DNA from 3 places in the Cupriavidus sp. PET2-C1 genome. Region 3 is predicted to be linked to each of the others. Evidence: predicted binding sites of a transcription regulator. Region 3 holds the regulator's gene; each other region holds the start of a gene.

Region 1 (7,555 bases), on a different replicon from region 3:
GGTCCACCGCTACATGGAGGAATCGCTCGACCACGCCAGCGCCATGCCGTTGCGGCTGGGCCGCGTGCTCTCGAATTACGGCGAGTTGCTGCGAGATCGGGGTTTCGTCGGCTATTCGCTGTCGGCCGGCTGCGCGCAGGCGGGCATGTTTGCATATATTGCGGGCTCGCCGTTCGTGCTGATCGAGTTGCATGGCATCGATCCCTCCCATTACGGCTTCGTGTTCGGCGCCAACGCATTGGGCCTGATCGGCATGTCCCAGCTCAATGCGCGCCTGGTGCGCAACCGCACGCTGGACCATGTCCTGCGCGGCGCGCTGCTGGCGCCGTGCCTGGCCGGCCTGGTCCTGGCCGCGGCTGTGCTCGCCGGCCTGGCGCCGCTGCCGGTGCTGCTGACGGGTTTCTTCGTGTTTATCGCCAGCCTTGGCTGTATCCTGCCGAACGCCTCGGCACTGGCCATGGACCAGCAGGGCCATCGTGCCGGCACGGCCTCCGCATTGATGGGAACGCTGCAATTCTCCCTGGGCACCCTGGCCGGCGCCGCCGTCAGCTTCTGGCGGGACGGCAGCGCGCTGCCGCTGGCGGTGGTCATGGGCGTTTGCGGTACCGGCGCCGTGCTGATGCGGGCCTTCGGCCGTTCAGGCGCGACGGTGCGCGGCGCCGGATGATCCGGGCGCCGACGCTGCAGCGGTAGCGGGGCGGCCTGGCTCAGTGTGGCCGCGCCATCCCATCGATACACGGTTAAGCGGCCGCGGCGTTTTGCAGCACCACCAGTTGGGCTGGCATTGGCGCGGCGAAGCCGGCCTCGCCAAAGCTCTCGCGGATCACGCGATTGCTATCGAAATACACCTGCCAGTAATGGTCGGTATGGCAGTGCGGACGTACCGCCAGCACCGGACCCACCAGGGTGAACTCGAGAATCTCCACGTCCGGCGGCGGCTCGGCCAGAACGTTGGGCAGCGCGGCCAGCCGCTCCTTGAGCAGGGTGGCGGCCGCCGCCACGTCCGTGCTGCCGGCCAACTGGGCCTTGAGCTCGACCCGGCGGTACGGGTTGGCGCTGAAGTTCTGGATGGTGTCCGCAAAGATCTTGTTGTTGCCGACCACGGTGAGGACATTGTCGGGCGTGTCCAGCGTGGTGGCAAACAGGCCGATCTCCCTGACGGTGCCGGTGATCCCGCCTGCCGTGACGAAATCCCCGACCTTGAAGGGCCGCAGCACCACCAGGAAGGCGCCTGCCGCGAAATTGGACATCAGCCCCGACCACGCCATGCCGATGGCGATGCCGGCCGCCGCGATCAGCGCGGCAAAGCTGGTGGTCTGGATGCCGAAGTAACCCAGGATCCCGATGATCAGCACGACATTCAGGGTCACCGTGACGATGGAGCCGACATAGCGCAGCAGGGTCGGGTCGACCTTTTGCTTGGTCAGGGACCCCTGCACCATGCGCACCACGACATGGATCAGCCACCGGCCAATCACCCAGAAGACGAGGGCGGCGAGAACCTTGAACCCGACTTCCGTCGCATAGGCGACCACCACATCCTGATACTTCTGCAGCGTTGTAGCATCCATCGCGTTTCTCCCTTGCTGGCTCGGCAGGTACACAGGCAACGAACATCATGCAGCGGATGCCCGGGCGCATCGGCGGCGGGGCGCGAAGGTGGGCAACGCATTATTGCTACGCGGCGAGCGGAAGTTCAAGCACAAAATGGCCGCAAAGGGCGCAGGGCGCCACTCGCGGCCATGGGGCGCAGGAGAAGGGGTGGCGGCGCGCAAGAGCGCAAGGGCGCAATTCCCTTTGCGCCGTGCCTTACCAGTTGGTTTCGCGCTCCGGCGTGGCGGAGATGCGATGCAGCGACAGGTCCGCGCCGTTGTATTCCGATTCAGCGTCGAGCCGGATGCCCACGACTTTCTTGAGCGTGCCGTAAACCACGGTGCCACCCACCAGGGCGATCACGATGCCAAGGAGGGTGCCGAGGCACTGCGCGCCGAGCGAAACGCCGCCAATGCCACCGAGCGCCTGGCTGCCAAAGATGCCGGCGGCAATGCCGCCCCACGCGCCGCACAGCCCGTGCAGCGGCCAGACGCCCAGCACATCATCGATATGCCACTTGTTCTGGGCCAGCGTGAACAGGTAGACGAACAGCGCACCGGCGATGGCGCCCGTGACCAGCGCGCCCAACGGGTGCATCAGGTCGGATCCGGCGCAGACCGCCACCAGCCCGGCCAGCGGGCCGTTGTAGGCAAAGCCGGGGTCGTTGCGGCCGGCCGCCCAGGCGGCCAGCGTGCCGCCGGCCATGGCCATCAGGGAGTTGATGGCCACCAGCCCGCTGATCTTGTCGACGGTTTGCGCGCTCATGACATTGAAACCGAACCAGCCTACCGCCAGCACCCATGCGCCCAGCGCCAGGAACGGGATGTTCGAGGGCGGGTGCGCGCTGATGCGGCCGTCTTTCTGGTAGCGGCCGCGGCGCGCGCCCAGCAGCAAGATGGCGGGAAGCGCGATCCAGCCGCCCATGGCGTGGACCACGACGGAGCCGGCGAAGTCGTGGAACGGCACGCCCGCGACCGAGGCGATCCAGTCCTGCACGCCAAAGCGGTTGTTCCAGACGATGCCCTCGAAGAAGGGATAGACCAGGCCCACCAGCACGAAGGTGGCCACCAGTTGCGGATTGAAGCGCGAGCGCTCGGCAATGCCGCCAGAAATAATCGCCGGTATGGCGGCGGCAAACGTTGCCAGGAAGAAGAACTTCACCAGCTCATAGCCGCTTCTTTCCGCCAGTGCATGGGCGCTGGTGAAGAACTCGACCCCATAGGCCACGGTGTAGCCAATAAAGAAATAGGCGATCGTGGAAACCGCAAAATCCACCAATATCTTGACCAGTGCGTTGACCTGGTTCTTCTTGCGCACCGTGCCCAGTTCCAGGAACGCAAAGCCCGCGTGCATGGCGAGCACCATGATCGCCCCTAGCAAGATGAACAGGGCATCGGTGCCACTCTTCCATTTGTCCATACAATCCTCAATGCGCAAAATGGGAGCACACGGATGCAAAAAGCGTACCAGTCTGGGGCATCGGAGACGGGGATCTGCACCGTGTTGGTGGAATTTGCACCGATTTGTCGCGCTCGACGTGGGTGCCGCGCGGATTGCGAAGCCATCACCGGAAACCGAATGTCATGCGCCGGGGATGCCTGGCATGTGGAGTCTGCGCCAAAATGAGGCAATGCCCCGATTTGGGGCGCGCGTCCACCGGTTATATGCACCATGATGGGTTCTTTTTGGCGCGTCCGTCCAAAGCCATTGGGATGCTGCCAACCAAGCTGCCTGGGTGGGTTCGGAGGCAGCAAGGCGCACGCAGCGATGGCCTGACCTTGTCAAGCGATGCCTGTCATCACGTACCCGCGTTCGAATGACCATTACTCTCGCCGGCCGCATTTGAAAGCACGGAAAAGGAGGGGTAAATTCCCCGCAAAGGCGCTTGACTCAAGGATTTGCGGCTTTTTTCGTTGCATTGGTGCCACTGGGGATTGCCCAATGCGTAAAGCGCGGATTAGACTGCGCCGATCGGTAATTTGCCGCGTGGCAGACACTCCGATCAAGACGACCAACAAGGGAAATCAGCCATGAATAAAGGTGAACTGGTATCTGCCATCGCCGCTGACGCGGAACTGAGCAATGCTGCAGCAGAGCGCGCGCTGAATGCCGCTCTGGACAACATTAAGAAGGCGGTTGCCAAGGGTGATTCGGTAACGCTGGTGGGCTTCGGCAGCTTCAGCTCCGGCAAGCGCGCCGCACGTACCGGACGCAATCCGCGTACTGGCGAGACCATCAAGATTCCGGCCGCCAAGACGGTCAAGTTCTCTGCCGGCCAAGGGTTCAAGGACGCTGTGAACAAGAAGAAATAAGTAGTCCGCGCCCCAGGCGCTGATGAGAAGGCGGCCCGTTGGGCCGCTTTTTTATTGGTGCGCGGGTGCTTTTTGACGTTCTCGGGGGCAAGGCAGGACGATCGTTCCGGGTTAAACTGCCGATCGTCGGCGCCAGCCTTTCGACCTGCGCCGCGGGTCGGCCCGGCCGCTTCCAGATTCCGGATTTTCATCATGAATGACCTGTCCCACCAGCTTTCCATGACCGTGCTGATGACGCCGGACATGGCCAATTTCTCCGGCAATGTGCACGGCGGCACCATCCTCAAGTACCTCGACATGGTGGCCTATGCCTGTGCCAGCCGCTATGCCGGGCGCTATGTGGTCACGCTGTCGGTCGACCAGGTCGTGTTTCGCCAGCCTATCCACGTGGGTGAGCTGGTGACGTTCCTGGCGGCAGTCAACTTCACCGGCCGCAGCTCCATGGAAATCGGCATCAAGGTGATCACGGAGAATATCCGCAGCAAGCTGGTTCGCCATACCAACAGCTGCTACTTCACCATGGTCGCGGTGGACGACAGCGGCGCGCCTGCCGAAGTGCCGCCGCTGGTGCCCCGCGATGAAGTCGAGCGCCAGCGCTTTGCCGCGGCCCAGTTGCGCCGCCAGCTGCGTCAGGAAATGGAAAAACGGCACGATGAAATCACCGGCACGGTGTCCTGAGGTGGGGAGCACGGCCATGCAATCCGGGCGTTCCCATTGCGTTTCCCGTGGGCCGTTTTGGCCCCTGACCGGCCTTCTGGCGGCGTTGGCGCTGCTGGCGCCGGCCGTGCATGCCGAGGAAATCGGCAGCGTGAGCACCAATTTCCGCATGACCGGCTCCGACAAGGTTGTGATCGAAGCCTATGACGATCCGCAGGTCGAGGGCGTGACCTGCTACGTGTCGCGTGCCCGCACCGGAGGCATCAAGGGTTCGCTGGGCATGGCCGAAGACCCGCCGGAAAGCTCCATTGCCTGCCGCCAGGTCGGCCCGATCACGTTCAAGGGGCCGCTGCGCCAGCAGGACAATGTGTTTTCCGAGCGCATGTCGATCCTGTTCAAGACCCTGCACGTGGTGCGCACGGTCGACCGCAAGCGCAACACCCTGGTCTACCTGACCTACTCGGACCGCATCGTGTCCGGCAGCCCGCAGAATAGCGTGACCGCCGTGCCGGTGGCGGCTGCCACGCCGATTCCGGTCAAGTAGGCATCCAAGGCATCCAGGCATTCGTTTCCCGATCCACGATCCATTCAACAATCCAGTCCGGAGAAGACAGCATGAGTGAGCAAGGCAAGGTTGCGCTGGTAACGGGCGCGGCCCGCGGCATCGGCAAGGCGGTGGCGCAGGCGCTGCTCGTGGCAGGCTATCGGGTGGTGTTTGCCGGGCGTACCGCCGCGCCGCTGGAGGCGCTGGCCGCGCAAGCCAAGGCCGAGGGCCATACGGCGCTGGCGGTGCAATGCGACGTCAGCGATCCGGATTCGGTGGAGCGGCTCTTTGCCCAGGTTCGCGACCATTTCGGCCGGCTCGATGTGCTGTTCAACAACGCCGGCATCAATGCGCCAGCGGTGTCGATCGATGAACTCTCTGTTGCGCAATGGAAGGCCGTGCTGGACACCAACCTGACGGGCGTGTTCCTGTGCTCGCGCGCGGCCTTCGCGTTGATGAAGTCGCAGAGCCCGCGTGGCGGCCGCATCATCAACAACGGCTCGATCTCGGCGCACGCGCCGCGTCCCAACACGGTGCCGTACACGGCCACCAAGCACGCCATTACCGGGCTGACCAAGAGCCTCTCGCTGGATGGCCGCGCCTTTGACATCGCCTGCGGGCAGATCGATATCGGCAACGCCGCCACCGACATGGCCTCGCGCATGGCGCGCGGCGTGCCGCAAGCCAACGGCGAGATCGCGCCGGAGCCGCTGATGGACGTGGCGCATGTAGCCAGCTCGGTGGTGCACATGGCCAACCTGCCGCTGGATGCCAATGTGCAGTTCATGACCGTGATGGCCACCAAGATGCCCTTCGTCGGGCGCGGCTGAGCACGGCGCAAGCGCCTGGCCGGCATCGCGCCGGCCAGGCGTCTCCCGCTATTTGATCGCCAGTGCCTCGCTTTCGGCGCGGCAGTCGCCGGTCGGCCGCAGTCCCTTGGCACGGGTTTCTGCCACCTCTGCTTTGGCTGCCGCAAGATCTGCGAGGAAGGTGGGGTCTGAGTGCAGCCGCGCCACGGTAGCTGCGCCCATGATGCGGCCCTGCGTTGCATCGCTTTGCCAGTGCACGTTGCAGACCAGCCGGCTTTGCCCATAGGCGAGCCCGCGCGCCAGGATCATATTGGACTGTTGCGGCGCGATTTCCGCCAGGATCAACGCCCACGCCCAGCCGATGGCGTTATGCCCCGAAGGGTAGGAGCCGTCCTTGGAAAGCATGGCTTCCTCGGCGGGCGTGCAACTCGGCTGCTGGTTGACCATGAACGGCCGGGCGCGCGTGTATTTGTCCTTCACGCCGTACGTCGATAATCCCGCGTCGGCCAGGGTCCGGCGCAGCAGCAGGTAGAGCCGGGGCGTTTGCTCCTGCGATATCGGCACATCCAGCGCGCACGAGAAAATCCCCGCGGCCTGCGGGAATTTCAGGTTGGCGTCGACTGCCGCCTGGCGGTAGCGTGCCGTGCTTCGCAGGGCCTGGTTGCCGCGCGCGATCTCGTCGTCCAGGGCTTGCGCCGCGGAGCCGGGCGCGGGCGGCGGTGGCACCAGGGCGAGGCTATCGGGCCGTGCGTCCGCCGGCAGGTAGCCGGCGAGAATGCCGGGCCGTATCTCCGGCACCGGCGCCGGCGCCGCGGCGCTGCTCTGGCCCTGGCTGGCACAGCCTGCGAGGAGCAAGGCTGTGCCCACCACGGACAAGCCCGCGAGCCGGTTGCCGGAGGGCAGGAAATGTCTGGTGAATGAGTGTGCTTGCATCTGCGTTTGTATCTGTTGGTTGTTTTCGTAGCCGCAGTCGGACCGGCGTGGTACCGGTAGGCAAGCGGCCGTGCTCCCGTTCACGGCCGCCTGGGTGATCCTGTCCTTGTCCAGCGCGCGGGCTCAGGCTTCGAACATCTTGCGCAGTGTCGACTTCAGGATCTTGCCGTTGGCATTGCGCGGCAGCATGTCGGGGCAGAACACGATCCGCACCGGCACCTTGAAGGCCGCCAGCCGCTCGCCCACGAACGCCTGCAGTTCCGCCTCGGTGGCTTGCGCGCCCGGCTTCAGGCTGACCACGGCCGCGGGCTCTTCGCCCAGCGTGCGGTGGGGGATGCCGACCAGCGCGGCGTCCATGATCGCGGGGTGATCGTAGAGCGCGCTTTCCACCTCGATGCTGTAGATGTTCTCGCCGCCGCGGATCAACATGTCCTTCATGCGGTCGACAATATAGACAAAACCTTCCTCATCCAGCCACGCGATGTCGCCGGTCTTGAGCCAGCCGTCGATGAACGTTTGCGCGGTGGCTTCCGGCTTGTTCCAGTAGCCGCGCACCACGTTGGCGCCGCGCACCATGAGCTCGCCGGTCTCGCCGGTGGGCAAGCTGTGTCCGCGCCCGTCCACCACCTTCATCTCGCCGATAGGCAAGGCCGGGCCGCCGCTTTCGGGGCGCTCGATATACTCCTCTGCACTGTGGCTGGTGAAGG
Region 2 (7,555 bases), 220 kb from region 3:
CGGCTGCACCTCAAATTCCAAGAAGAAAGTCGGAGTCGTAGCCGAAGTTTGCGCGCCGGACACGCGAACCCACACCATCGCGATCCATCTGGAATTCTGTGAGTTGCGGGATTATTCCTATACAGCGGATTCTCAGGTTTCAACGCTGATTCACGAAGTCTCGCACTTTGCCGATACCTTTGGTGCGCGAGATATTGAGTATTTCATGAGCGAGTGTTTGAAGTTCGCTAAAACTCGGCCCGAACTGACACTTCAGAACGCTGACAGCATTGCGGGGTATGTGATCTATGAGCGCGGCTAACATCGTTCTTGCGCTGTCAGCATTTTTGTCGATGCAGTGCGCGCATGCGTGCATGCCGGGCAAGAATATCGACGTTTACTTCGCGTCCAACTCAAGTGTCGTGACCGCATCCGAAATGCTCCGCCTGGCAAACTGGATGGTCGATCAGCGCATCAAGTACCCGAGGCAAAAGGCCATCACGGTCGGGGGCTATGCCGAGGAAGGCGAGAGCAGCCCCAAATCTCTGGCGGCGGAACGTCTCCGCGCGGTCGCGCGTACCTTGAAAGAGACGAATTTCAATCAGGTGCCTGTGCAAGAACACTTTGGTGTGTACAGGCCGGGCGATGTGAGCAACGGGAGGCGTGTCGAAATCTCCCTGCTTCCGGCCTGCCCAAGCGAATGTTGCGGGCCAAGCGGAAAGTGGAAGAATCCACGGCGATCAGCGATGCAGTTCGCGGCATCGCTTCCGAAGGCGACGTGCCAGGCATTGCGCGCGTGGCCGCCATCATGGCCACCAAGCGCACCTCTGACCTGATCCCGCTATGCCACCCGATCTCGCTCACCAAGGTGGCGGTGGACTACGCAATGGACGAGGCCAGCGCCACCATCCGCTGCACCGTGCGCACCGAGACCCGCGGCCAGACCGGCGTGGAAATGGAAGCGCTGACCGGCGTGCAGGCGGCGCTGCTGACCATCTACGACATGTGCAAGGCGGTCGACCGCGGCATGGTGATGGGCGACGTGAAGCTGCTGGAGAAGCATGGCGGGAAGTCGGGGGATTGGGTGGCGGGCACCTGAGCAGGATGCCCAGCACCCGCCACATGTGCCTGATCCGCATCGCCAATACGCGCCACCTTTCTTACCAATCCTGACACAGTCCAGCGCCAGGGCCGCTTCCGCTGTAACAAGCGTAACGCCGCATTTCGCCAGAGCGCGGCGCATCGCGGCTTGCGGCAAATTGGTATTCAATGCAGTTTAGGGGGCGCAAGCTGCGCTGCCGGCGGAACCACGTTCCGCGTCGATCCAAGGTGGACAACATGAACGGGCGTAGGGTTGGCCAGCTTTTGCTGGTGTTGGCGGCGCTGGGCGCGAGCGGTACCGCGCTGGCGGGAAGAGGCGGCGGTGGCTGGCACGGTGGTGGTGGATGGCACGGCGGCGGTGGCTGGCATGGCGGCTGGCACGGCAGCGTAGGCGTCTATATCGGCCCTGGATTCGGCTACGGCTACGGGTGGGGCTACCCCTACCCGTACTACTACCCGCCCGGCTACGCCTATGGGCCCGCGGTCGTCGGGGTACCTGCGGCGCCGGCGCAGTACATCGAGCAGGACCAGGACGGCACGATGGAAATGGACAGCGGCGGTGTCGCGGCACCCGCGCCCCAACAGCAGGCGTACTGGTATCACTGCGCGCGGCCTGACGGCTACTACCCGTATATCAAGGCCTGCCCCGGCGGCTGGCAGAAGGTGCCGGCACAGCCACCCGCCTAGCGCCTGCTGTGTGACTGATGCCCGCCTGATCTCCACCTGCGCCTGACAGACGGGCAAGCTGAATGCCCGAAGCGCTCACGGCGCGCTGCGCCGGCGCGCGCGGACCATGATCGATGACCGAGGTACCGAGGTGCCGAGATGAAAGTCCTAAACCACTTCAACCGCCCCAGCCTGCCAATCCTGCTGAGCCTGCCGCTCGCGGCGATGGTGCTGGCCGGATGCGCAGTGATGCCCAGCGGGCCAAGCGTGATGGTGCTGCCGGGCACCGGCAAGAACTTCGACCAGTTCCGGGCCGACGACAACAACTGCCGCCAGTTCGCCTTTGGGCAGGTGGGTGGCGTCACCGCCAACCAGGCGGCCACCAATAGCGCGGTAGGCAGCGCCGTGGTGGGCACCGCGTTGGGCGCGGCGGCCGGCGCGGCCTTCAATGGCGGCACGGGCGCGGCGGTGGGCGCGGGTGTCGGCCTGCTCACCGGCGCGGCGGTAGGGGCAGGCAATGCCCAGTATGCCGGCTATGGCAGCCAGCGCCAGTACGACGCGGCGTACGTGCAATGCATGTATGCAAGCGGCAACCGGGTGCCGGTCTACGGGCGCATGGCCTCGGTCCCGCGTCCGGTTGCTGCGCCAACGTATTACTATCCGCCTCCGCCGCCCCCGGGCTACGCCCCGCAATAACCCGGCGCGGCGCAGCTTAGGAAGGCTCACGCCGGTTTGCGTTTGGCGCGCAGCTGCACCCAGTCGCAGAAATCCCGCGGCTGCGCCGCCGCGTCGACTTCGGCGCAGGCGCGGGCGAGCGCCGCGAACTGGTTAGCCTCATCCCCCGCAAAGTAGAAGCGCAGCCGCTCCAGCCACGCCCGGGCCTGTACCGGGTCGCCGGTCAGCGCCATCAGCCAGGCGGTGCGCGAGATCAGCGTCGGGGTCGGCAGCAGGTGCACGGCGGCGATATGGGCCCCAAGCAACTGCGCGGCATTCTCCGGCGTGATCTTAGCCTCCTCGATCGCGTCCGACGCGGCAGCCTGCCGGAACCAGAAGTTCGGCATCGGCAATGCGACCCGGCGCTCGGCGCGGGCGTACTCGCGCGCCTCCGCACGGCGGTAGTCCTGCCACATTGTCGTCAGGATCGCCGCCGCCACGCCGGCGAATGCCAGGCCTGCCAGCACGGCAAACCCGCGCGGCGTGCGCAGGCGGCCGAACCCCGATGGCTCCAGCCAGCCCAGCATGAAGCAGAACGGCAGCACAAAATACAGGTAGTGCAGCGGGTACTCCAGCATCGAATGCGCGCACAGCATCGCCAGCCAGGTCAGCACCAGCCCCGTCTGCGCGCGCTCGCGCGCATCCCCGCGCCACAAGCGCTGGCGCGCCACGCGCCATAGCCACGCCAGCAGGCTCAGGAACACACCCGCCGCGCCAATCACGCCCATCTTGGCCAGCATATCCAGCACGGCATTGTGCGCATGCAGCGACATCTCGACTTTCACGCCCACCTGCGCGAGCTGCTGGAACTGCGCCCAGCCATACTCACCCCAGCCCACCCCAAGCCACGGATGGGCGCGGAACATCGCCCACGCGTGCGTCCACATCGCGGCGCGCCACGAAAGCTGGTCGCCCCCCTGCATCTGCGCCACGGTATCGAAGAGGCGCCAGCCCATTGCCTGCCCGGCGCTCTTGATCGCCGGCTGCAAGACCAGCAGCAAAACCACCATGGCCACCGCGGCAAACGCCAGCCCAGCGGGACGCCGCATGGGGTTGCGCCCGGCGTGGCCGGCGCGCTGCATGGCGCCTGCGAATCCGCCAAGCTCACCGGTGCTGCCAAACGCCGCCCCGCCCCGCGCCATCCAGGCAGCCACCAGCGCATAAACCGCGGCCAGCCCCAAGTGCAGCACACCCGTGCGCGAGCCGGACAGCACGATGCCGCTCACCAGCACCGCCGCCGCCGCCAGCCAGGCCGGCACCCGCAACCACCCGCGCGCCGCCAGCCAGACCGCCGCCGCCAGCGCAATGCCCGCAACAGTCGCCTGATGGTTAGGCTGGTTCAGATTGCCCCACAAGCGGCGGTTGTCATCGTAAAAATAAGTGGACACCATCCCCAGCGTGTCCGGCTCCAGGCCAAACACCTGCACCCATTGCGCCAGCGTGCCCAGCAACCCCGCCACCAGCCAGGCGATGGCCAGCGCATCCACCATCGCTTGCCGCTCCACGGACGACGCAGCACGGCCCTGGCGCCAGGCTGCCCACATCACCGCCGCGCCCAGTGCCAGCGAGAGCTCAGTCAGCAACCGGCTGCCCGACACATCGGCCATGCCGGTCAGCGTTTGCGTGATGCCGGTGGCGATCAGCCAGAGCGGGAAGAGGACGATCCAGGGGAATTGGGCGGGAGCGGCCTGATAGGCCGTGTCCCTGGCTTGCCGCTGTGCCGAGGCCGCCAGCACGATGACGGCGAGCGCAAACAGCAATGCCGAGGTCCATTCGCCGTAGAAGGTGGCGAGGGGGAGCGTGTGCCGGGAGACCAGCAGCGGTAGCGTGACGGCTACGGCCAGGAAGCTGAGAGGAATGGCTGACCGGGAGGGCAGCATGTGGGGCGCCTTGTTATCCCTTGCGGGCAGAAGGCGGATGATAGCTTGGGGAGTGGGTAAAGAAAAAGCGCCCGAAGGCGCTCATTGGACAATGCTAGCTAATTAGCAATCGCCTTGACCCGGTTTGAAGCCGCGCTTGGCGTCACAGCTCGTACCATTGTTCAACCATGTCATATTTGCATTGCCCGGCGTGATGGTCGGCGTGTCGACGATAGTCAATTTAACCGGAGGCGTGGCGCCGTCGGTAGCTCCTGTTGTTGCGGTGATAACGCCAGCAGCGACTGCAACCGCCGTCAGATTTTGAGTAGCGACGAAGGCCGGGATATAACCATTGGCGTTGCCGGTAGTACAGTTCGCCAGCGCGCCAGTCTCTTGAGCACACATGGCGACGCCGGTCTTGAACGCTGCTAGTTCGGACGCCGCTCCGGCTGCGCGAGTCCGGGAAGTGTAGTCGCCATACTGCGGAATTGCGATTGCCGCCAAGATACCGATAATCGCAACCACGATCATCAGTTCGATCAGCGTGAAGCCCTTCTGGGCTCGGCGGCCCAGTTTTTTCATTTGTTGCACCCGTTGTTGCATGATTGACCCCTCGAAGGAATTTTAGATACAAATCGAAACATTCTGTTTCATGTGATGCCGTCAGTTCTTAGCACTTAGCGTGCCAGCGCCGCCAAGTCTTGATGTCTCGTCGGCGAGTGACAATTTTCGCCACTTCAGGCTCTTCCGGGTGTTGATCCCGCGCAAATTTTGTCACTAAGTATGACGCGGCGGGTCAGTAAGCCTACGTTTTGGCTCAAGTCAGTCTGAAACCGCACTGAAATCACCGCCGAATCCGCCGAGTGGCCTGCGCTACGGCCCAAAAACAAAACGGGCGGCTCCCGGGCCACCCGTCTGTCCGGCAGTGCCCCAGCGGGGCACCACCCAATCTACAAGCCCGTCCCAAGACGGGCCAAAGCCTATCAGCCCATCAGGCCGTCTGTGGCGCTCGCTTATTCAGCAGCTTGCCAACCACCACCACCAGCGCGGCGCCGATCACGCCGAACACCAGGTGGGCATGCGGCACGTGCATCTCGAACCATGCGGCGTCCACCGGGTCGCTGACCAGCATTTCACCGGCCAGGTAGCCCAGCAGCGCGGCGCCCAGCACGATGATGATGGGAAAGCGGTCCATGACCTTGAGCAGAATGGTGCTGCCGAACACGATCAGGGGAATCGACAGGCCCAGGCCCAGGATCAGCAGCATCAGCTGGCTGCCTTCCGGTCCCTTCTGCGCCGCGGCGGCCACGGCCACCACGTTGTCGAGCGACATCACCAGGTCAGCGATCAGGATGGTGCGGATCGCGGCCCAGATGTTGTCCTTGGCCGAGTGGCCTTCTTCGTCGTCATCGCCGGTGAGCAGCTGCACGCCGATGTAGACCAGCAGGATGGCGCCGACGATCTTCAGGTACGGCAGGCTCAGCAGCTTGACCGCGGCTACCGTCAGCACCACCCGCATGATGATGGCGGCGGCGCTGCCCCAGAAGATGGCCTTCTTCTGCTGGGCGGGCGGGAGGTTGCGGGAGGCCAGCGCGATCACCACGGCGTTGTCGCCGGATAGCACGATGTTGGTCAGGATAATGGATCCCAACGCGATCCAGAAAGCGGTGGAGGACAGCAGTTCCACGGTAAAGCTCCTCGAGTTTCTTAAATTATGATTCTAACGCCACATGGCACCGCCAAAAACTGCGGCGCCTGCGGAATTTCGGATGTCTGAGTCTTCAGACATGAAGATTTACCGTATCAAGCTTTCGATTCGGTTTCAATCGGCATGTCGCGCACCTTGGGAGATACCCTAGGTAACGGTACTCCAGAATGACATGCCCCCGCACGAAGGCGGGGGCATGGAGAGCCGGTGTGCGGCCGCAGTCATGCGAGCGCTCTGGCTCCGGCAAGCTTTCCCGCCCGGAGGCGGGAGGCTGCAGATCGGTATTTACAGGATCGACTTGAGCAGGCGAGCCATTTCCGACGGGTTCTTGGTGACCTTGATACCGCAGGCTTCCATGATTTCCAGCTTGGCTTGCGCCGTGTCGGCACCGCCCGAGATCAGCGCGCCGGCGTGGCCCATGCGCTTGCCCGGAGGCGCGGTCACGCCAGCGATGAAGCCAACCACCGGCTTCTTCATGTTTTCCTTGATCCAGTAAGCCGCGTTGGCTTCGTCCGGACCACCGATTTCGCCGATCATGACCACGGCGTCCGTTTCGGGATCGTCGTTGAACATCTTCATGATGTCGATGTGCTTCAGGCCGTTGATGGGGTCGCCACCAATGCCCACTGCCGACGACTGGCCCATGCCCAGCGCGGTCAGCTGACCGACTGCTTCATAGGTCAGCGTGCCCGAGCGCGACACCACGCCGATGCGGCCCTTGCGGTGGATGTGGCCCGGCATGATGCCGATCTTGATTTCGTCAGGCGTGATCAGGCCCGGGCAGTTCGGTCCCAGCAATAGGGTCTTCTTGTTGCCTTTGGCCATCTTGTCCTTGAGCTCCATCATGTCGCGCACGGGGATGCCTTCGGTGATGCAGACCACCAGGTCCAGGTCGGCGTCAACGGCTTCCCAGATGGCGGCAGCGGCGCCTGCGGGCGGCACGTAGATCACGGACACGGTGGCGCCGGTCGATGCCTTGGCATCCTTGACGCTTGCGTAGATGGGAATGCCTTCGAAGTCTTCGCCCGCTTTCTTCGGGTTCACGCCGGCAACGAAGCAGTTCTTGCCGTTGGCATAGTCGCGGCAGCCACGGGTGTGGAACTGGCCGGTCTTGCCGGTGATGCCCTGGGTGATGACCTTGGTGTCTTTATTAATCAGAATCGACATGCTGTAATCCTTTGCTTGGCTCAAAGCAGCGCGCGAAGGCCTGGCCCCGGCGCGCTGCTGGCGTTCGTGTTCGCGTCTGGCTTACTTGCCCGCGGCAGCAGCCACGACCTTCTGGGCAGCTTCTTCCATGGTATCGGCGGCGATGATGGGCAGGCCCGAGTCGGCCAGCATCTTCTTGCCGATCTCTTCGTTGGTACCCTTCATGCGCACGACCAGCGGCACGGACAGCGACACGGCCTTGGATGCAGCGATCACGCCTTCGGCGATCACGTCGCAACGCATGATGCCGCCGAAGATGTTGACCAGGATGGCCTTCAGGTTCGGGTTCTTCAGCATCAGCTTGAAGGCTTCAGTCACCTTC
Region 3 (7,555 bases):
CAATGTGCAGGAGAACATCCGCGCGGTGCTGGAGCTGCAGCTCAACGATGGCAAACCCCTGGGCAAGGCCGAGATCGAGCGCCGGCTGGACACCCTGCTGGATGACCTGCAGATTGCCCACCTGCGCGACAACCCGGCGCTGTCGCTGTCCGGCGGCGAGCGCCGCCGCGTGGAAATCGCCCGCGCGCTGGCCTCCGCGCCGCGCTTCATCCTGCTCGACGAGCCCTTCGCCGGTGTCGACCCGATCGCGGTGGGCGAAATCCAGCGCATCGTCAGCTTCCTCAAGGCACGCAATATCGGCGTGCTGATCACCGACCACAACGTGCGCGAGACGCTGGGCATCTGCGACCACGCCTACATCATCAGCGAAGGCGCGGTGCTGGCGTCCGGGCAGCCTGAGGACATCATCGCCAACGAGTCGGTGCGCAAGGTCTACCTGGGCGAGAACTTCCGCATGTAAGGGCGCGCGGCGCCTGCCGCGCATCGGCCCCCGGGCGGCTTCGGTGTCGCCTTTTATCCTTCAAACGATCATAGCGACATCAGCGATAGCAATTTCCGTTCCATCAGTACGGAAGTTGAGCATAAAATAGGTCGCATGAAACCGTCGCTACAGCTCCGCCTCTCGCAGCATCTCGCGCTTACGCCGCAACTCCAGCAGTCGATCCGGCTGCTGCAACTGTCCACGCTTGAACTGCAGCAGGAAGTGGAACAGGCGCTGACCGAGAACCCCTTGCTCGAGCGTGAGAACGACTGGCTGGACAGCCCGTTGCGCGTGTCTTCGGACGGCTCGGTGAACCTGCAGAGCGCGCCCGCGCCGGCGCCCGCCGATGGCCAGGGCACCAGCGAGAACCGCCCGGATGGCGCCCCCGAAGCCGACGACAGCTACTCCGACAGCAACGAGGACTACGGCAGCGATTGGAGCCTGGACGACTTCGCCCGCCGCCCGCAAGGCGAAGACGACGAAAAGACCCCGATGCAGCTGCGCGACGCCGAGCCCACGCTGCGTGAACACCTCATGGAACAGCTGGCGCCGCTCAAGATTTCCCTGCGCGACAAGGGGCTGGCTATCTTCCTGGTCGAATCCCTGGACGATGACGGCTACCTGAGCACCACGCTCGAGGAAATCTGCAGCGAGCTGCCGGAGGAGCTCGAGTTCGAGGTCGACGAGATCCAGGCTGTGCTCACGCTGCTGCAGAGCTTCGATCCGCCGGGCGTCGGGGCACGCAACGCCGCCGAGTGCCTGGCGCTGCAATTGCGCAGGCTCAAGCATCCGCAGCGCGAACTGGCGCTGAGCATCGTCACCAACCACCTCGAGCTGCTGGCGGTGCGCGATTACACGCGCCTTAAAAAGGCGCTGCAAGTGGACGAACCGGAACTCAAGGCCGCCCATGAACTGATCCGCTCGCTCGCGCCCTATCCCGGCCATGCCTACAGCCGGCCGGAAGCGGATTTCGTGGTGCCCGATGTTTTTGTTCGAAAGTTGAGCGGCGGATGGATCGCCCATCTCAACCCGGATGTGATGCCGCGGCTACGCATCAACGACATGTACGCGCAGATTTTGCGCGGTGCAAAAGGCGACGCGGGCGCGGCCGGATTGCAGCAAAAGCTGCAGGAAGCACGCTGGTTGATCAAGAATATCCAGCAAAGGTTCGACACGATATTGCGCGTCGCACAAGCCATTGTCGAACGTCAAAAGAACTTCTTCACCCACGGTGAAATTGCGATGCGCCCCTTGGTTTTGCGGGAGATTGCCGATACACTGGGTTTACACGAGTCCACCATCTCTCGGGTGACTACCAATAAATACATGGCAACGCCGATGGGGACTTTCGAGCTGAAGTATTTTTTCGGCTCTCACGTATCCACAGAAACCGGCGGCGCGGCCTCATCAACGGCAATCCGTGCGTTGATCAAGCAATTGATAGGAGCCGAAGACGCTAGGAACCCCTTGTCCGACAGCCGGATTGCCGAATTGCTCGGCGAGCAAGGCTTTGTGGTGGCACGGCGTACCGTTGCCAAATACCGCGAAGCGCTCAAGATTCCCGCGGTCAATCTCCGTAAGACTTTGTAGCCGAGCTGCATCGCCTGCCTGATGCAGCTCTTTCAGAAGGAGAAACGCTATGAACTTCAAGATCAGTGGACACCACTTGGACATCACGCCCCCTCTGCGTGAGTACGTGGAAACGAAACTGGAGCGTATCGTCAGGCATTTCGATCAAGTCATTGGCGTAAGTGTGCTGCTCTCTGTCGACAATACAAAAGAAAAGGACCGGCGGCAGTACGCGGAAATCAATCTACATCTCAAGGGCAAGGACATCTTTGTCGAAGCGCATCATGAAGACCTGTATGCCGCTATCGACGCACTGGTCGACAAGCTCGACCGGCAGGTGATTCGCCACAAGGATCGCGTGCAGAGCCACGACCGTGAAGCGGTCAAGTATCAGATGGCCGCATCGCAGATGCAGCAATGACCGTGCCTGGCGGCCCACATACCGGGCCGTCGGTGTCAGTCCCTTGAAAAATGGAATCAAGCCGCGCCCAGAGCGCGGCTTTTTCATTGCGGCCTACCCAATCGGGGCACACAGGGGATTCCGCAACGCATATGTACCGGTGTATGCTGTGCAATACATAGTTGACTGGCCTAGCCATTCCGGTGCATGCAGCACCGCTTGAGCGCATCGGCTATTGCAATGCACAAAGCGGAAGCGGGCCTGCTCTATAATGGCCAGACGCCCGACACCGGCATGGGGGACAACCGGTGGAAACCTCGGGCCTTGGTTTTTATCCACTTTCCGCCCGGCGGGACGCCTCCTGGCCCCGGGCCTGCTTACTAGAAAACCCTGCGCATTCCACATGAATCGTTTGGCTAAATTGCTGCCACCCGGCAACATCAACCTCGACGTCAGCGTCACCAGCAAGAAGCGCGTGTTCGAACAGGCCGGGCTCCTCTTCGAGAACAACCATGGCGTAGCGCGCGCGACCGTGACCGACAACCTGTTCGCCCGCGAGTCGCTGGGGTCCACCGGCCTAGGCGCGGGGGTTGCAATCCCCCACGGCCGCATCAAGGGACTGAAGCAGCCGCTGGCCGCCTTCATGCGCCTGGCCGAGCCGATCCCCTTCGAGTCGCCCGACGGCAAGCCGGTCGCGCTGCTGATCTTCCTGCTGGTGCCCGAACAGGCCACCCAGCAGCATCTGGAAATTCTCTCCGAGATCGCCCAGTTGCTGTCCGACCGCGAGATGCGCGAAGGACTGGCTACCCTGCCCACCCCCGACGACGTGCACCAGTTGCTGACGCAATGGCACCCTTGATCCGGCACTGAAAGCCCGCCCCTGAAAGCACCCGAATGGAACTCACTGGCGTCACCTCGCAGTCGATCTTCGACGACAACGCAGCCGATATCAAACTCTCCTGGGTAGCAGGACTGGAGGGTGCGGACCGCGCCTTCGATGTCGAGTTTGCGCGTGAAGCCACGTCCGCGGCCGATCTCGTCGGCCACTTGAACCTGATCCACCCGAACCGGATCCAGGTGCTGGGCAAGCCCGAAATCACGTATTACCAGCGCCTCGATGACGAGATGCGCAAGCGCCAGATGGGCGAGCTGATCCTGCTGGAGCCGCCGTTCCTGGTGATCGCCGACGGCATGGAGCCGCCGCCCGACCTGGAACTGCGCTGCACGCGCTCGTCCACCCCGCTGTTCACCACGCCGGTGTCTTCGGCCGCGGTGATCGATCACCTGCGCCTCTATCTGTCGCGCATTTCCGCGCCGCGCGTAACCATGCACGGCGTGTTCCTCGACATCCTCGGCATGGGCGTGCTGGTGATGGGCGAATCCGGCCTGGGCAAGAGCGAGCTCGGCCTGGAACTGATCTCGCGCGGACATGGGCTGGTGGCGGACGATGCCGTCGATTTCGTGCGCCTCGGGCCGGACTTCATCGAGGGCCGCTGCCCGCCGCTGCTGCAGAACCTGCTGGAAGTGCGCGGCCTGGGCCTGCTCGACATCAAGACCATCTTTGGCGAGACCGCGGTACGCCGCAAGATGAAGCTCAAGCTGGTGGTGCAGCTGGTACGCCGCAACGATGGCGAATTCGAGCGCCTGCCGCTGGACTCCCAGTATCTCGACGTGCTCGGCCTGCCTATCCACATGGTCAAGATCCAGGTGGCGGCCGGTCGAAATCTCGCCGTGCTGGTCGAGGCCGCCGTGCGCAACACCATCCTGCGCTTGCGCGGCATCGACACGCTGCGCGACTTCATGGACCGCCAGCGCGCCGCGATGCAGGCCGATGTCGCATCGCGGGGCCAGGGCCGGCTACTCTAGGCTTGGCAGGCCCACGTCATGCGACCACGACGGGGCCGTTTGCAATTGCTTACATCCGGCCGCGCTTCAATGGTCAACGCGATTGGGGCATAGGCCGTTTTGTGCAGTAATGGGCATTGGGCCCAGCCCGAGTTGCCGAGCCGACAGGCCAGCAGCCATGAAGTTTTCCACAGCCAGGAGAGCAAGCATGAAAAAATTGATCGCGATGTGCGTGCTGGTAGCCCCGCTTTTTGCCACCGGCGCCTTCGCCCAGAATGCACCGGCAGCGGCCCCCGCGGCACCCGCTGCCGCAGCTGCACCCGCTGCACCCGCTGCAGCTAACACCCAGCAGGACAAGATGAAGGCTTGCAACACGCAGGCCACCGGCAAGAAGGGCGACGAGCGCAAGGCCTTCATGAGCAACTGCCTGTCCAACAAGCCCGCAGCCGCACCCGCCAAGAACAGCCAGCAGGAAAAGATGAAGTCCTGCAACGCCCAGGCCACCGGCAAGAAGGGCGATGAACGCAAGGCCTTCATGAGCGACTGCTTGTCCAAGTAAGCTACCGGCATCATTTGCGGCGCGGACGTGTAAAAATGGCGAACCTTTTCGGTTCGCCATTTTTACTGGCACGGCGCCGTCATGACGGCGTCATCACCTGATGTTATGCTTGTCGTGCTATGCGCATCATACTTATCACCGGGATCTCCGGCTCCGGCAAATCCGTTGCCTTGAACGTACTGGAAGACGCGGGCTACTACTGCGTCGACAACCTGCCGGCGCAGTTTATCCCGGAGCTGGCCCAGTACCTGGCGGCGCAGGGCTACACCCATCTGGGCGTCGCCACCGATATCCGTAGCCGCGAATCGCTGGACAAGCTGCCCGGCACGCTGCGCGACCTCGCCTCTGAACACCAGGTGCGGGTGGTCTTCCTGACCGCCAATACCGATGCGCTGGTGCAGCGTTATTCCGAGACAAGGCGGCGCCATCCGCTGTCGATGCGCGCAGCCATGGCTAGCCTCTCGGCCAATCCCAAGAACGAGAATCTCGCCGACAGTACCGCCGAGGCCGCACTCAACGACACCTCGCTGATCGAGGCCATCGAGATGGAGCGCGAGCTCCTGAGCCCGCTGGCGGAGGCTGCGCACCGCATCGACACCAGCAATGTGCGCACCAATACATTGCGCGCGTGGATCAAGGAATTCGTGCGCGGCGATGACCTCAAGCTCACATTGCTGTTCGAGTCGTTCGGCTTCAAGCACGGCGTGCCCAGTGACGCCGACCTGGTGTTCGACGTGCGCTCGCTGCCCAACCCCTACTACGACCTGGCGCTGCGCCCGCTGACCGGCCGCGACGAGCCCGTGATCGACTTCCTGCAAAGCCAGCCGATGGTGCTGGCCATGGCCGAGGACATACGCGCCTATGTGGAAAAGTGGCTACCAAGTTTCATCGCTGACAATCGCAGTTACCTGACCGTCGCAATCGGTTGCACTGGCGGGCAGCATCGCTCCGTGTACATCGCGGAAAGACTTGCCAACTATTTTCGTGCCCATGGTAATGTGCTGGTGAGACACCGCGAGCTCGCGCCGGGCGGCTAAACACCGCACCGCCAGGTTTCGCGGTCAGGCTCGGCAATTCTCGCCCGAAACCTTTGCTGGCTCAGCATGTCCTCACCCGCCACACCCGGCTCATCCACTTCATTCGCCGCCTCGCACAGCACCTCGGCGGGGCCTACGCTGGATGGCCTGCCGCTGTTTCCGCTGCATACCGTACTCTTTCCCGATGGGCTGCTGCCACTGCGCGTGTTCGAAGCGCGCTACGTGGACATGGTGCGCGCCTGCATGCGCGATCGCTCGCCCTTCGGTGTCTGCCTGATCGCCAGCGGCAATGAGGTCGCCCGCCAGGACGAGCCCACCATGCCCGAGACGATCGGCTGCCTGGCCGACATCATCGACTGCAATATGGAGCAACTGGGCGTGCTACTGATCAGCGCGCGCGGCCGCCAGCGCTTCCGGCTGCTGGGCCACAGCGTGAGCCCCGACGGCTTGCTGGTCGGCCAGGCGGAATTGCTGCCGCCCGACATCATCGACTGCAAGCTCGAGCTACTGGGCGAATGCCTGGCCGTGCTGCGGCGTATCGTTGCTTCGCTCCATGCCGAGCATCCGGGCGAGCTGCCTTTCAGCGAGCCGTTCCTGTGGGATGACCCCAGCTGGGTGGCCAATCGGCTGTGCGAGTTCTTGCCGGTGCCGCTCAAGGCCAAGCAGATGCTGATGGCGCTGCCGGACGCGGGCATGCGGATCGAGATCGTGCATAAATACATGCACCAGCACCACATCCTCTAAGAGGCTGTTTCAAAATGAAGCGAAGCGGTTCTGGCTAGGCGCGCGGCCGCAGACAGTACAACTGGTACGGCAAGGCCGCGCAACGACGCCAGAATCTTTTTGAAATGGCCTCTAAGCAGCGTTAGAACAATCCGCCTTGGGCTTGCGCCTCCAGCAGCTTGCGCACCGGCGCGGGCGTGCCTACCGCATCCAGATCGTCCAGTGACAGCCAGCGTAGCGCGGGGCCGTCGGCGGCATCGCGCGCGGTGAGGCCGGTGACGTCGACGCGAATGGCGCGGATCAGCAAGCGGAAGTGGGTGAAGACGTGGGTGAGCTCGCCGACCATATTGGCCGTGCTGGGATTGCCGAATTCGCGGGCGCGTTCCAGCGCAGCGTCTTCGGCCAGTTCCGCATCGAAGGGCACGGTGTCGACCGGCATTTCGGGCAAGCTCCACAGCCCGCCCCAGATGCCGCTATCCGGGCGCAGTGCGAGCAGGACCTCGCGGCCGCGGCGGACCAGCAGCATCACGGTGCTGCGCTCGGGAATGGCGGCACGCGGCTTCGGCGTGGGCAGCACGCCGGTCAGCCCGTCGCGGCGCGCCACGCAGTCGCTGGCCAGCGGGCACGACGCGGCGGCGGCAAGGCAGGCTGGCTTGCCGCGCGAACAGACAGTGGCGCCGAGGTCCATCACGCCCTGGGTGTAGGACACCATGTCCTCGGCTTGCGCCGGCCCCTTGGCGGGCAGGACCGCATCGGCAATCTGCCACATGCGGTTCTCCACCGCCTTGACGCCGGGATGGCCATGGATGCCAAAGAACCTGGCAAAGACGCGCTTGACGTTGCCATCCAGGATCGGCGAACGCACGCCGGCGCTGAACGCCGCCACGGCTGCCGCGGTGGAGCGGCCGATGCCGGGCAGCGTCACCAGCACCTCGGGGTCG

Evidence for each region. Region 3 encodes sigma-54, which starts transcription at its own class of promoters, with help from an activator protein. Its sites were predicted from a motif close to TGGCANGNAANCTGCTTT; they were not measured.
Region 1: a site for sigma-54 is predicted at 3,045-3,062, ahead of ACX12D_RS24705 (ammonium transporter). Genes of this name have one in related genera too.
Region 2: a site for sigma-54 is predicted at 4,990-5,007, ahead of ACX12D_RS03260 (pilin). Genes of this name have one in related genera too.

Annotation. Positions count from the first base shown of each region.
Region 1 covers NZ_CM137260.1:1,049,637-1,057,191, forward strand. The annotation lists gene ACX12D_RS24695 (Bcr/CflA family multidrug efflux MFS transporter) at 1-667, shown strand, start outside; gene ACX12D_RS24700 (mechanosensitive ion channel family protein) at 741-1,571, opposite strand; gene ACX12D_RS24705 (ammonium transporter) at 1,810-3,012, opposite strand; gene ACX12D_RS24710 (HU family DNA-binding protein) at 3,624-3,905, shown strand; gene ACX12D_RS24715 (acyl-CoA thioesterase) at 4,098-4,583, shown strand; gene ACX12D_RS24720 (CreA family protein) at 4,600-5,106, shown strand; gene ACX12D_RS24725 (SDR family oxidoreductase) at 5,178-5,936, shown strand; gene ACX12D_RS24730 (acid phosphatase) at 5,985-6,848, opposite strand; gene ACX12D_RS24735 (class I adenylate-forming enzyme family protein) at 6,972-7,555, opposite strand, start outside.
Region 2 covers NZ_CM137259.1:708,938-716,492, reverse strand. The annotation lists gene ACX12D_RS03285 (M35 family metallo-endopeptidase) at 1-301, shown strand, start outside; partial or broken gene moaC (cyclic pyranopterin monophosphate synthase) at 737-1,078, shown strand; gene ACX12D_RS03275 (hypothetical protein) at 1,318-1,767, shown strand; gene ACX12D_RS03270 (YMGG-like glycine zipper-containing protein) at 1,972-2,442, shown strand; gene ACX12D_RS03265 (PglL family O-oligosaccharyltransferase) at 2,469-4,340, opposite strand; gene ACX12D_RS03260 (pilin) at 4,443-4,922, opposite strand; gene ACX12D_RS03255 (TerC family protein) at 5,311-6,006, opposite strand; gene sucD (succinate--CoA ligase subunit alpha) at 6,313-7,194, opposite strand; gene sucC (ADP-forming succinate--CoA ligase subunit beta) at 7,276-7,555, opposite strand, start outside.
Region 3 covers NZ_CM137259.1:487,990-495,544, reverse strand. The annotation lists gene lptB (LPS export ABC transporter ATP-binding protein) at 1-460, shown strand, start outside; gene ACX12D_RS02275 (RNA polymerase factor sigma-54) at 596-2,071, shown strand; gene hpf (ribosome hibernation-promoting factor, HPF/YfiA family) at 2,121-2,471, shown strand; gene ptsN (PTS IIA-like nitrogen regulatory protein PtsN) at 2,854-3,309, shown strand; gene hprK (HPr(Ser) kinase/phosphatase) at 3,345-4,316, shown strand; gene ACX12D_RS02255 (PsiF family protein) at 4,504-4,854, shown strand; gene rapZ (RNase adapter RapZ) at 4,974-5,891, shown strand; gene ACX12D_RS02245 (LON peptidase substrate-binding domain-containing protein) at 5,958-6,635, shown strand; gene mutY (A/G-specific adenine glycosylase) at 6,757-7,555, opposite strand, start outside.